DNA from 3 places in the Kitasatospora sp. NPDC051914 genome. Region 1 is predicted to be linked to each of the others. Evidence: riboswitches for the same ligand, from Rfam matches in the RefSeq annotation. Region 1 holds a riboswitch; each other region holds the start of a gene.
What was found. Region 1 has a riboswitch for cobalamin ahead of AB0M03_RS18205 (HoxN/HupN/NixA family nickel/cobalt transporter). Riboswitches for the same ligand answer to the same signal wherever they lie in the genome.
Positions count from the first base shown of each region.

Region 2: linked by a shared signal. The riboswitch ahead of AB0M03_RS10700 (ribonucleoside-diphosphate reductase subunit alpha) and the one ahead of AB0M03_RS18205 (HoxN/HupN/NixA family nickel/cobalt transporter) in region 1 are both predicted to bind cobalamin.
Region 3: linked by a shared signal. The riboswitch ahead of AB0M03_RS34775 (cobalamin biosynthesis protein) and the one ahead of AB0M03_RS18205 (HoxN/HupN/NixA family nickel/cobalt transporter) in region 1 are both predicted to bind cobalamin.

Region 1 covers NZ_JBFAXX010000025.1:34,914-38,178, forward strand. The annotation lists gene AB0M03_RS18195 (phosphatidylinositol-specific phospholipase C domain-containing protein) at 1-314, opposite strand, end outside; gene AB0M03_RS18200 (metalloregulator ArsR/SmtB family transcription factor) at 506-868, opposite strand; cobalamin riboswitch at 951-1,160, shown strand; gene AB0M03_RS18205 (HoxN/HupN/NixA family nickel/cobalt transporter) at 1,192-2,307, shown strand; gene AB0M03_RS18210 (DMT family transporter) at 2,349-3,197, opposite strand.
Region 2 covers NZ_JBFAXX010000012.1:78,398-81,662, forward strand. The annotation lists gene AB0M03_RS10700 (ribonucleoside-diphosphate reductase subunit alpha) at 1-1,554, opposite strand, end outside; cobalamin riboswitch at 1,765-1,908, opposite strand; gene AB0M03_RS10705 (LamG domain-containing protein) at 2,076-3,170, shown strand.
Region 3 covers NZ_JBFAXX010000080.1:6,368-9,632, reverse strand. The annotation lists gene AB0M03_RS34785 (hypothetical protein) at 1-148, opposite strand, end outside; gene AB0M03_RS34780 (helix-turn-helix transcriptional regulator) at 414-1,103, opposite strand; cobalamin riboswitch at 1,309-1,444, shown strand; gene AB0M03_RS34775 (cobalamin biosynthesis protein) at 1,558-2,535, shown strand; gene AB0M03_RS34770 (cobyric acid synthase) at 2,532-3,265, shown strand, end outside.

The DNA of each region.
Region 1 (3,265 bases):
CCGCCGCTGTAGAGCTGGGCGGGGCTGCTCGCGGCGGTGCAGTTGTTGGCGTTGCCGAGCGGGTTGGAGTGGCTGACCTTCCACTCCTTGGTGACGGTGTCCGTCCAGACGTCCAGTTCGATCATTCCGGTGCCGGTGTCCAGGCTCTGCGCGAGGAACGGGAACGCGGCCGGGTCGTAGGTGTTGTGGAGGCCGACGGTGGTGGCCGAGCCGAAGGGCAGGCCGCCGCCGGCGGCGGCGCCGGACTGGTGCGCGGGGATCAGGGCGGTGGCTGCGGCCAGCAGTCCCACGGCGAACGTACGGCGAAGCTTCACGGTGTCTCCTCGTCAGGAGCCTGGGAACGGCGGCCCGGACGGGCCGCCTCCGGAAGCATGGGCCACCGGAGCGGCTTCGAGGTGACATGACAAGAAAACTTGGCCGAAGCCGATCCCCCGTCATACTGCGTGCGGCGCAGCCGATCTCACTCCGGCGAGCCCCAGCCGGGCGGCCCCGACCCGGGTGACCCTCACTCCGGACGGCCGAGCACGCCGTGCTCCAGCACCTCCGCGACCGCCGGGTCGGTGAGCCGGTACCGCACCACGCGGCCGTCCCGCTCGCCCGCGACCACGCCCGCGGCGCGCAGCAGCCGCAGCGCCTGGGAGACCGCCGGGTCGCGCATGCCGGCCGCGACGGCGAGGTCGGTCACGGCGAGCGGCCCCGTGGTGTGCAGGGCGAGCAGCAGCGACAGCCGTCCGGGGTCGGCGAGCAGGGCGAAGCGGTCGGCCCAGGCACGGACACGGGCGGTGTCGCCGATCGCCGCGATGGCCTCGCAGACCCGGTGCCCGTCGATGGTGCGGTGGCCGGCGCGGTCGGCGGGGACGAGGTGCATGGCGGCATTCTCGCAGGCCGTCCGACCGTGATCTCCGACACCTGCGCAGGTCTGCAGGCTTGCAGCTGTCGGTCCGTCACCCCTACGGTGGAACAGCCGTGGTGTTCGGGAAGACCGGTGGAGGACCCTCGCGGGTCCGAGTCCGGAGCGGCCCTCGCCACTGTGAACGGGGAGTCAATCCGTACCCCTTTGCGGGTCACTGGGCGCAGCAGCGCGCCTGGGAAGGCCGGGTACGGGCACCGTCGGAACCTCCCCGTGAGCCAGGAGACCGGCCACGGCATCTCACGACGTCATTCCACGAGGTGCTGGAGCGTGATCCGCAGATGACCCTGCCCGCAACCGGTACGGCCGCGCCGCCGACCGCCTCCGGACCGCCGGCCTTCCGCTGGCGGCGGGAGGACACCCTGCGCACCGCCGGCCTGATGGCGGTCATCCTCGCGATGCACGTCGCGGCCTTCGGCACGCTCTTCCTGCTGGTCGTGCCGGAGAAGTACGAGGTGGGCACCCAGGTCTTCGGCGCGGGCCTCGGCATCACCGCCTACACCCTCGGCATGCGGCACGCCTTCGACGCCGACCACATCGCGGTGATCGACAACACCACCCGCAAGCTGATGGCCGACGGCCGGCGCCCGGTCTCGGTGGGCTTCTGGTTCGCCCTCGGGCACTCCTCGATGGTGGTGCTGATGGCCGCCCTGGTGGCGGGCGGCGCGCAGCTGGCCGGGGTGCTGATGGACGACGGGTCGGCGGCGCACCAGGTGCTCGGCACGATCGGCACCACCGCCTCCGGCGCCTTCCTCTACCTGATCGCCGCGCTGAACCTGGTCGCGCTGCTCGGCATCCTCCGGGTGTTCCGGGCGATGCGCGCCGGCTCGTACGACGAGGCGGAGCTGGAGCGGCAGCTGGACTCCCGAGGCCTGATGAACCGCGTCCTCGGCCGGGCCACCCGTTCGATCTCCCGCCCCGGCCAGATGTTCCCGGTCGGCATGGTGCTGGGCCTCGGCTTCGACACCGCCACCGAGGTGACCCTGATGGTGATGGCGGGCTCGGGCGCGGCGGCGGGCCTGCCCTGGTACGCGATCGTCTGCCTGCCGCTGCTGTTCGCCGCGGGCATGAGCCTGTTCGACACGCTGGACGGCACGTTCATGAACTTCGCCTACCAGTGGGCGTTCTCCAACCCGGTGCGGAAGGTCTTCTACAACCTGGCCATCACCGGGCTGTCGATCGCGGTGGCGTTCGTCATCGGCACGATCGAGCTGGTGGCGGTACTGCACGACAAGCTCGGCCTGGCCGACCCGGTGACGGGCTGGGTCGCCGGGCTGAGCCTGGACAACGTGGGCTTCGTCATCGTCGGCCTGTTCGTGGTGGTCTGGGCGGTGGCGATCGGCTACTGGCGGATCGCCGGGGTGGAGAAGCGGTGGGCGCCGGAGCGGCGGGCCTGAGCGGCGCGGGCCGCAGGCCCGGTACGCGGGCGGACGGTGCGTCAGCCCGCCGCCAGCAGCAGTGTGCCGGCCACCGCGAGGCCGGCGCCGACCACCTGCACCCGCTGCAGCCGCTCCTTGAGCAGCCCGCGGGCCATCAGCGCGGTGACCACCGGGTAGAGCGAGGCCAGCACGGCGGCCACCGCCACGGGCCCGCTGTCGGAGGCGACGGCGAAGGTCGCATTGGCGGCCACGTCGGCCACGCCCACGGCGGTCAGTACGGGCAGGTGCCGCAGGACGGCCCCGGGCCCGGCCGGCCGGCGCCCGCGGCCCCGGGCCAGCAGCAGGGCGCCGCCCACCGCGATGTTGCACAGCCGCTGCACGCACAGGGCGAGCAGCAGGCCGCCCCCGGCCGAGGCGTGGGCGATCAGCGCCATCACCGCGCCGAAGCCGAAGGCCGCGCCGAGCGTCAGCACCAGCACCCTGGCGCCGACCGCGCCGCCGCCGCGCTGCGGGCCGCCGGCCAGGGCCACCCCGAGGACGGCGACGGCGATCCCGGCGGCCTGGACGGGGCCCGGCCGTTCGCCGAGCGCCAGGCCGACGCCGACCGGCACCGCGACGCCCACGGTGGCCAGCGGCGAGACGACGCCCATGGGCCCGAGGGCGAGTGCCCGGTAGAAGGCGAGCATGGCGAACGGCCCGATCGCGCCGGCGGCGACGGCGGACCACAGGCCGGCCGTGAACGGGCCGGGGCCGCCGGTCGCCAGGACGGCCGCCACGAGCAGTGCCGCCGCGGTGGCCTGGGAGGCGAGCACCACGGTCAGCGCCGGCATCCGCCGGGTCAGCGCGCCGCCGCCGTAGTCGGCCACGCCCCACAGCAGGCTGGCGGAGAGAGCGAGGAGCTGGGACAGCACAGTGGACTCCGGAGTACGGTCGGTTGGACTCGTCGTGTCCCGGAAGAGTAGATCAGCAAAGTGAT
Region 2 (3,265 bases), on a different contig from region 1:
GACGTCCTGCAGGCCCATCACGCCGAGGCCGACCGGCCGCCAGCGGGAGTTGGACGTGCCCGCCTCGGTGGTCGGGTAGAAGTTGATGTCGATGACCCGGTCGAGGAAGGTCACCGCGGTGCGGACGGTGGCGTCCAGGCGCTCCCAGTCCATCGCGTTCACGAGGTCGGCGGCGGTGGCGCCGGCGGCGACGTGGGCGCCCAGGTTGACCGAGCCGAGGTTGCAGACGGCCGTCTCGGAGTCGTCGGTGACCTCCAGGATCTCCGTGCACAGGTTGGACGAGTGCACGGTGCGGCCGGGCAGCGCGGTCTGGTTGGCGGCCCGGTTGGAGGCGTCCTTGAAGGTCATCCAGCCGTTGCCGGTCTGCGCCAGGGTGCGCATCATCCGGGCGTACAGGGTCTGCGCCGGGATGGTGCGGACGGCCTTGCCGGCCTGCTCGGCCTTGCGGTACGCCTCGTCGAAGTCGGCGCCCCACAGGTCGACCAGCTCGGGGACGTCGGCGGGGGAGAACAGCGACCAGTCCTCGTCGGCGTTGACCCGGCGCATGAACTCGTCCGGGATCCAGTGCGCCAGGTTGAGGTTGTGGGTGCGCCGGGCCTCCTCGCCGGTGTTGTCGCGGAGCTCCAGGAACTCCTCGATGTCGGCGTGCCAGGTCTCCAGGTACACGCAGGCGGCGCCCTTGCGGCGGCCGCCCTGGTTGACCGCGGCGACCGAGGAGTCCAGGGTGCGCAGGAACGGCACGATGCCGTTGGACTGGCCGTTGGTGCCGCGGATCAGGCTGCCGCGGGAGCGGATGCGCGAGTAGGACAGGCCGATGCCGCCGGCGTGCTTGGACAGCCGGGCGATCTGCGCGTAGCGGCTGTAGATCGAGTCCAGGTTGTCCAGCGGCGAGTCCAGCAGGTAGCAGGAGGACATCTGCGGGTGCTTGGTGCCGGAGTTGAACAGCGTCGGAGAGGACGTCAGGTACTCCAGACGGCTCATCAGCCGGTACAGCTCCGCCACCTCGGCCACCGACTGCTCGCTGTCGCCGACCGCGAGGCCCGCGGCGACGCGCAGCAGGAAGTACTGCGGGGTCTCGACCACCTTGCGGGTGATCGGGTGGCGCAGCAGGTAGCGGGACTGCACGGTGCGCAGGCCGAAGTACTCGAAGCGGTCGTCGCCCTGCAGGTCGACCAGGGCGTCGAAGGCGTCCGCGTGCTTGGCCACGAAGGCCGCGGTGGTGTCGCCGATCAGGCCCTCGGCGTGGCCGACGGCGATCGAGGCGGCGAAGGTGACCGCGCCCTGGGAGACCGCCTCGTCGCGGATCTCCAGCGCCAGCAGGCGGGCCGCGAGCTTCGAGTACTGCGGGTCCTCGGCGATCATCGACGCGGCGGCCTCCACGGCCAGCCCGCGCAGCTCCGCGAAGTCGGAGCCGGCGTGACGGCCGCGCAGTGCGGCGGCGGCGACGTGGCCGGGGTCCACCTGGGGGAGGTCGGTGCTGCGGTCGGTGAGCAGCCGGAGCAGCGCAGCACCGGGGTCGGTCTGGGCGGACTCGGCGATTCCCTGGGAGGGCAGGGTGACTGAGGCAGCGACGGTCAAGGCGCACTCTCTCCTGTGGCGGCAGCGGACGCTTCGGGTACCCCGCGGGCCTGGGGCCGGGGGTGCGTCAGGGCGTGCGCGCGGCAGGGCAGAACGGCACGCCCGATCCGAGTCGAGGCGCGCGTCGCCACCCGGCCCACCCGCGAGGCCCGGACGTACAGCTGTGCTTCATGGCATCTGCGGGGAAGCCGGTGGCACACCGTCGGCAGGCCCTCGGACTGTGCGGGCCCGGACGTTCACGGGCCTGCTCACCGTTGCGGGGCAGTCCCGGACTTGCACCGGGTTCCCCTGCGTCGACAGCGAGAGTGAGCATACATGTAGTGGTGTCTCCGTGATGTACCCCCATATCTTGTGCACGCAGCGTGTCGCGTCCGTGGCTGGACACACTCCGGTGAGCGCAGTGTGCACATCCGACCCGCCCCTGACCCACCCGTTGTGCTCACGGAACGGTCACCACCCGAGACTGCGCCGCACCCCATGGCCTACGATCTCTGGCCATGAGTGACGGTACGGGGGCCACGCCCGGTTGGACGGGTCAGCCCGGGTCCCAAGAGGGACCGGCGAATCCCGCGGAGCAGGGGGCACAGGGTGCCCAGTCCTTCCCGCCGCAGGTCGGCTTCGGCACGCCGCCCGGCTTCCCGTCGCAGCAGCAGTGGGCCGTTCCGCAGCAGCAGCCCGCGACCGCGATGCCCGACTGGGAGGCGCTCGCCGAACAGCACGAGGCCCGGTCGCGCCGCAAGAAGCTGATCTGGACGGGCGGCATCGTGCTGACCGCCTGTCTGCTGGGCGGTGCGGTCGGACTGGCCGTCATGAAGGGCGTGCACGGCACCCCGGAGGCCGGTCCGTCCTCGGGCGCGTCCACCTCCGCCTCCCCGCGCCCGTCCGGCTCCGGCTCGACCGCCTCGGCCAACTCGCCCACCGTGCCCGGCCAGCCCGAACTGCTCGCCGACCGCTCCGGCCAGGCGAACATCGCGATGGGCCCGGACGCGCAGGTCAGCGAGGTCCAGGGCGGATACGCGCTGCGCCTGCGCAGCAACGGCAACTCCTTCGCCCAGTCGGCGAACCAGGTGATCGACGTCACCAAGAGCTTCTCGATCTCCGCCTGGGTCTACAACGAGGCGCCGGGCGGCTCCCGCACGGCGATCAGCCAGGGCGACGGCATTTCGTACTCCTTCGACCTCGCCCGCGACGACGCCAACGGCAAGAAGGCCTGGGCGTTCCGGGTGCAGACCGCCGACGGGGGCGCGGACGGCACCGTCGTGGTGGCGGCGGCCCCGGACAGCGTGCAGACGGTGGGCCAGTGGGCGCTGCTCACCGGCGTGTACGACGCAGGGCAGCACAGCATCACGCTCTACGTCAACGGCGCGCAGGCGGCCACCGCCAAGCTCAACGGCGGCATCTGGGCGGGCCCCGGCCCGCTGCAGCTCGGCCGCAGCCGGCACCACGGCATCTGGGGCGGCAGCTGGGCCGGGGTGATCGGCCGGATCATCGTGTGGGACGAGGTCCTGAACCCCCAGCAGGTCGCCAGCCTGAAGACCGGCGGCACCGGACTGAGCGCCAAGCCGGCCGGTTCCTGGCTCGTCGGCGGCTGAGCCGGCGGAACGCCGCAGCGCGGACACGGCCCGGTCGGGCCGTGTCCTGCCTCACGCATGCCGTGGTGTCACCGGCGAGTGGCGTGTGAAAAGAT
Region 3 (3,265 bases), on a different contig from region 1:
CGGGGCGGGCGCCGCCGCGGCCCGGCAGTCCCATCCCCGCGAAGCCGGGGCGGACGGCCCGCTCGGACACCCGGCGGCCGATCAGCAGCACGGCGGCCCCCGTCCCGACGGCGGCGGCCGCGACGATCGCGGCGGTTCCCCAACGCATGGCGCTCCCCGGTGGGCGGCTGGACATGGCGCTCCCAGTCCACGCCCGGCCCCGGACCGCGGCCACCCGAACGGGTCCGTCCGGGCGGCGGCGCAGGGGTGCCCCATCAGGGACGCGTGGGGGCACCTCCCGGCCGAAGGCTGGGGGAGAACTGCGCAATTCGGATGTGGGCCGCCGTACAGAACATGGGTCGGCCCATGCCGCCACGACACCCGCATCCGAATTGCGCAGTTCCCCCCGCCCCTGAGTGGTAGCCCCGGGCACCCTAGACCGGGACGTCCGTCCCCGGCCGGGACAGCAGTTCCCAGAAGCGGTCGGCGAGCGGGCGGGCCGGGGGGCGGGCGGCGTCCGGGACGGCGGAGCCCCAGTGGGCGGGGACGAGGTACTCGTCCTGGAGGTCCGCGAGGACCTCGCCGAGCACCGGGTCCGGGACGGGCACGAGCCTGGCCACCGCCCGCAGCCGGGCCTGCCAGCGGCCGTCGACGACCTGCCGCAGCAGGAGCTCCAGCTCGTCCTGACGGCCGGTCACGTGCACCAGCGCCCGCAGGGTCAGGCCGAGTGCGTGCGCCAGTGCGAGGCTCTGCTCCTCGTCGGCGTCCCAGTGGCCGGTGTCCTCGGCCCTGGCGTACGTCTGCACACTGACCCCGATCCGGCGGGCGGCCTGCTCCCTGGTCAGCTCGCGCGACAGCCGGAAGTCGCGGAGGGTCGCCGGGCGGACGCCCATCAGCTGCACGGGCGGGCACCACAGCGCCCTCGACAGGGCGACGAACTCCTCCTCCGAGGGCCGCAGCTCACCGGCCTCCCAGGCCGCCACATGGGCGGGCAGCAGCCGGACGCCGTGTGCGGCCATGGCCTCGGCGACCTGCTCCGGGGTCAGGCCGAGCCCGGCGCGGTGCGCCCGCGCGGCCTGCGGGGAGAACGGCACCGGCGGCGGGGAGGACGGTCTGCGTCGCATGCGACAAGAACGTACGGGCGGCCGCGCGCACCGACCCACTCGCCGAACGCACGAAGCGGGGCGCGCCGCCCGGGCCCGGGGCTGGAGGATCGTACGGGGCCCGGGGCGGTCGGAACGGCGACGGTGTGTGACCAACCCCTCCACAGGCTTTGTTGACTCCCGGTCGGGACGCGTGATGGGATCTCGGGGCCATACGGAGGCATGCAGAGGAAGCCGGTGCGAGTCCGGCGCGGTCCCGCCACTGTCACCGGGGAGCACGCTCGACCTGCATGGTCACGGCGGTCCGCGACAGGGCCGCTGGAAGGCCCGAGCGCGTGTCCGACCCGGAAGCCAGGAGACTCTCGCCGCCGGTTCGTCGATCCAGGGCGCGGACCCTGAGTGAGGACACGCACGCCATGCAGGCTGCCCAGCGGTCACCGCTGCGCCCCGACCGGGGAGCCGGGCCGTGGCCCGTGTGAACCCCTCCCCCTACCTGCTGGGCGCCGTCGCCGGCTACCTCGCCGACACCGCGCTGGCCGACCCCCGCCGCGGCCACCCGGTCGCCCTTTTCGGCACCGCGGCCGGCCGCCTGGAGCGCCGGCTCTGGCGCGACCACCGGGGCACCGGAGCCGCCTTCACCGCCCTGAGCGTGGGCACCGTCGCCGCCGGCGCCGTCCTCGCCGACCGCGCCCTGCGGCGGCGCCCCCGGGCACGGTCGGCCCTCGCCGCGGCCTCCGCCTGGACGGTGCTCGGCGGTACCTCCCTCACCCGCGAGGCCCGGACGATCGGCCGCTTCCTGGAGGCCGGCGACCTGGCCGCCGCCCGGGAGCGCCTGCCGCACCTGTGCGGCCGCGACCCCAGCGCCCTGGACGGGCAGCAGATCGCCCGTGCGGTCGTCGAGTCCGTCGCCGAGAACACCGCCGACGCCGTGGTCAACGCCCTCACCTGGGGCGCGCTGGCCGGCACCCCCGGGCTGCTGGCCTTCCGGGCCGTCAACACCCTGGACGCGATGGTCGGCCACCGCTCGCCGCGCCACCTGCGCTTCGGCTGGGCCTCCGCCCGGCTCGACGACGTGGCCGGCTGGCCCGGTGCCCGGCTGACCGCGCTGCTGACGGTCGCCGCCGCGGAGCACCCGCGGGCCGCCTGGAAGGTCTGGCGGCGCGACGGGTCGTCACACCCCAGCCCCAACGCCGGACAGGCGGAATCGGCCTTCGCGGGCGGGCTCGGCGTGCGGCTCGGCGGCACCCTGCAGTACGGCGAGAGGGTGGAGCACCGGCCCGTCCTCGGCGCCGAACTCCGGCCGGTGGACGTCCCGGACATCGAGCGCGCCTGCCGGCTCTCCCGCCGCGTGGGGGTGCTGGCGCTGGCGGTGACGACGGCCGCCCACGCCCTCGGACGCACCGCACTCGGCCGTGTCCCCTCCATCACCGGTTCGCAAGGGAGTGTCACGTGACGAAGGCTCTGCTGGTGGCGGGGACGACCTCGGATGCGGGGAAGAGCGTGGTCACGGCGGGGATCTGCCGGTGGCTGGCCCGGCAGGGGGTGCGGGTGGCGCCGTTCAAGGCGCAGAACATGTCGCTGAACTCCTTCGTCACCGCGGACGGCGCCGAGATCGGCCGTGCCCAGGCGATGCAGGCCCAGGCCGCCCGGGTGGAGCCCGAGGCGGCGATGAACCCGGTGCTGCTGAAGCCGGGGGCGGACGGCCGCAGCCAGGTGGTGCTGCTCGGCAGGCCGGTGGCCGAGGTCGGGGCGCTGGACTACCGCGAGCGCAAGCCCGTCCTGCTGGAGCGGGCGCTGGAGTGCCTGGCGGACCTGCGCAGCCGGTACGAGGTGGTGGTCTGCGAGGGCGCCGGCTCCCCCGCCGAGATCAACCTGCGGGACCGGGACATCGCCAACATGGGCCTGGCCACGGCCGCGAACCTGCCGGTGGTGGTGGTCGGCGACATCGACCGCGGCGGGGTGTTCGCGGCGATGTACGGCACGCTGGCGCTGCTGTCCGCGCAGGACCAGTCGCTGGTGGCGGGCTGGTTCGTCAACAAGTTCCGCGGGGACGCCCGGCTGCTGGCGCCGGGCCTGGAGATGCTGCGGGAGCTGACGGGCCGTCCGGTGCTGGGCACGCTGCCGATGCTGCCCGGCCTGTGGCTGGACGCCGAGGACTCGCTGGACCTCTCCACCGCGGTGGA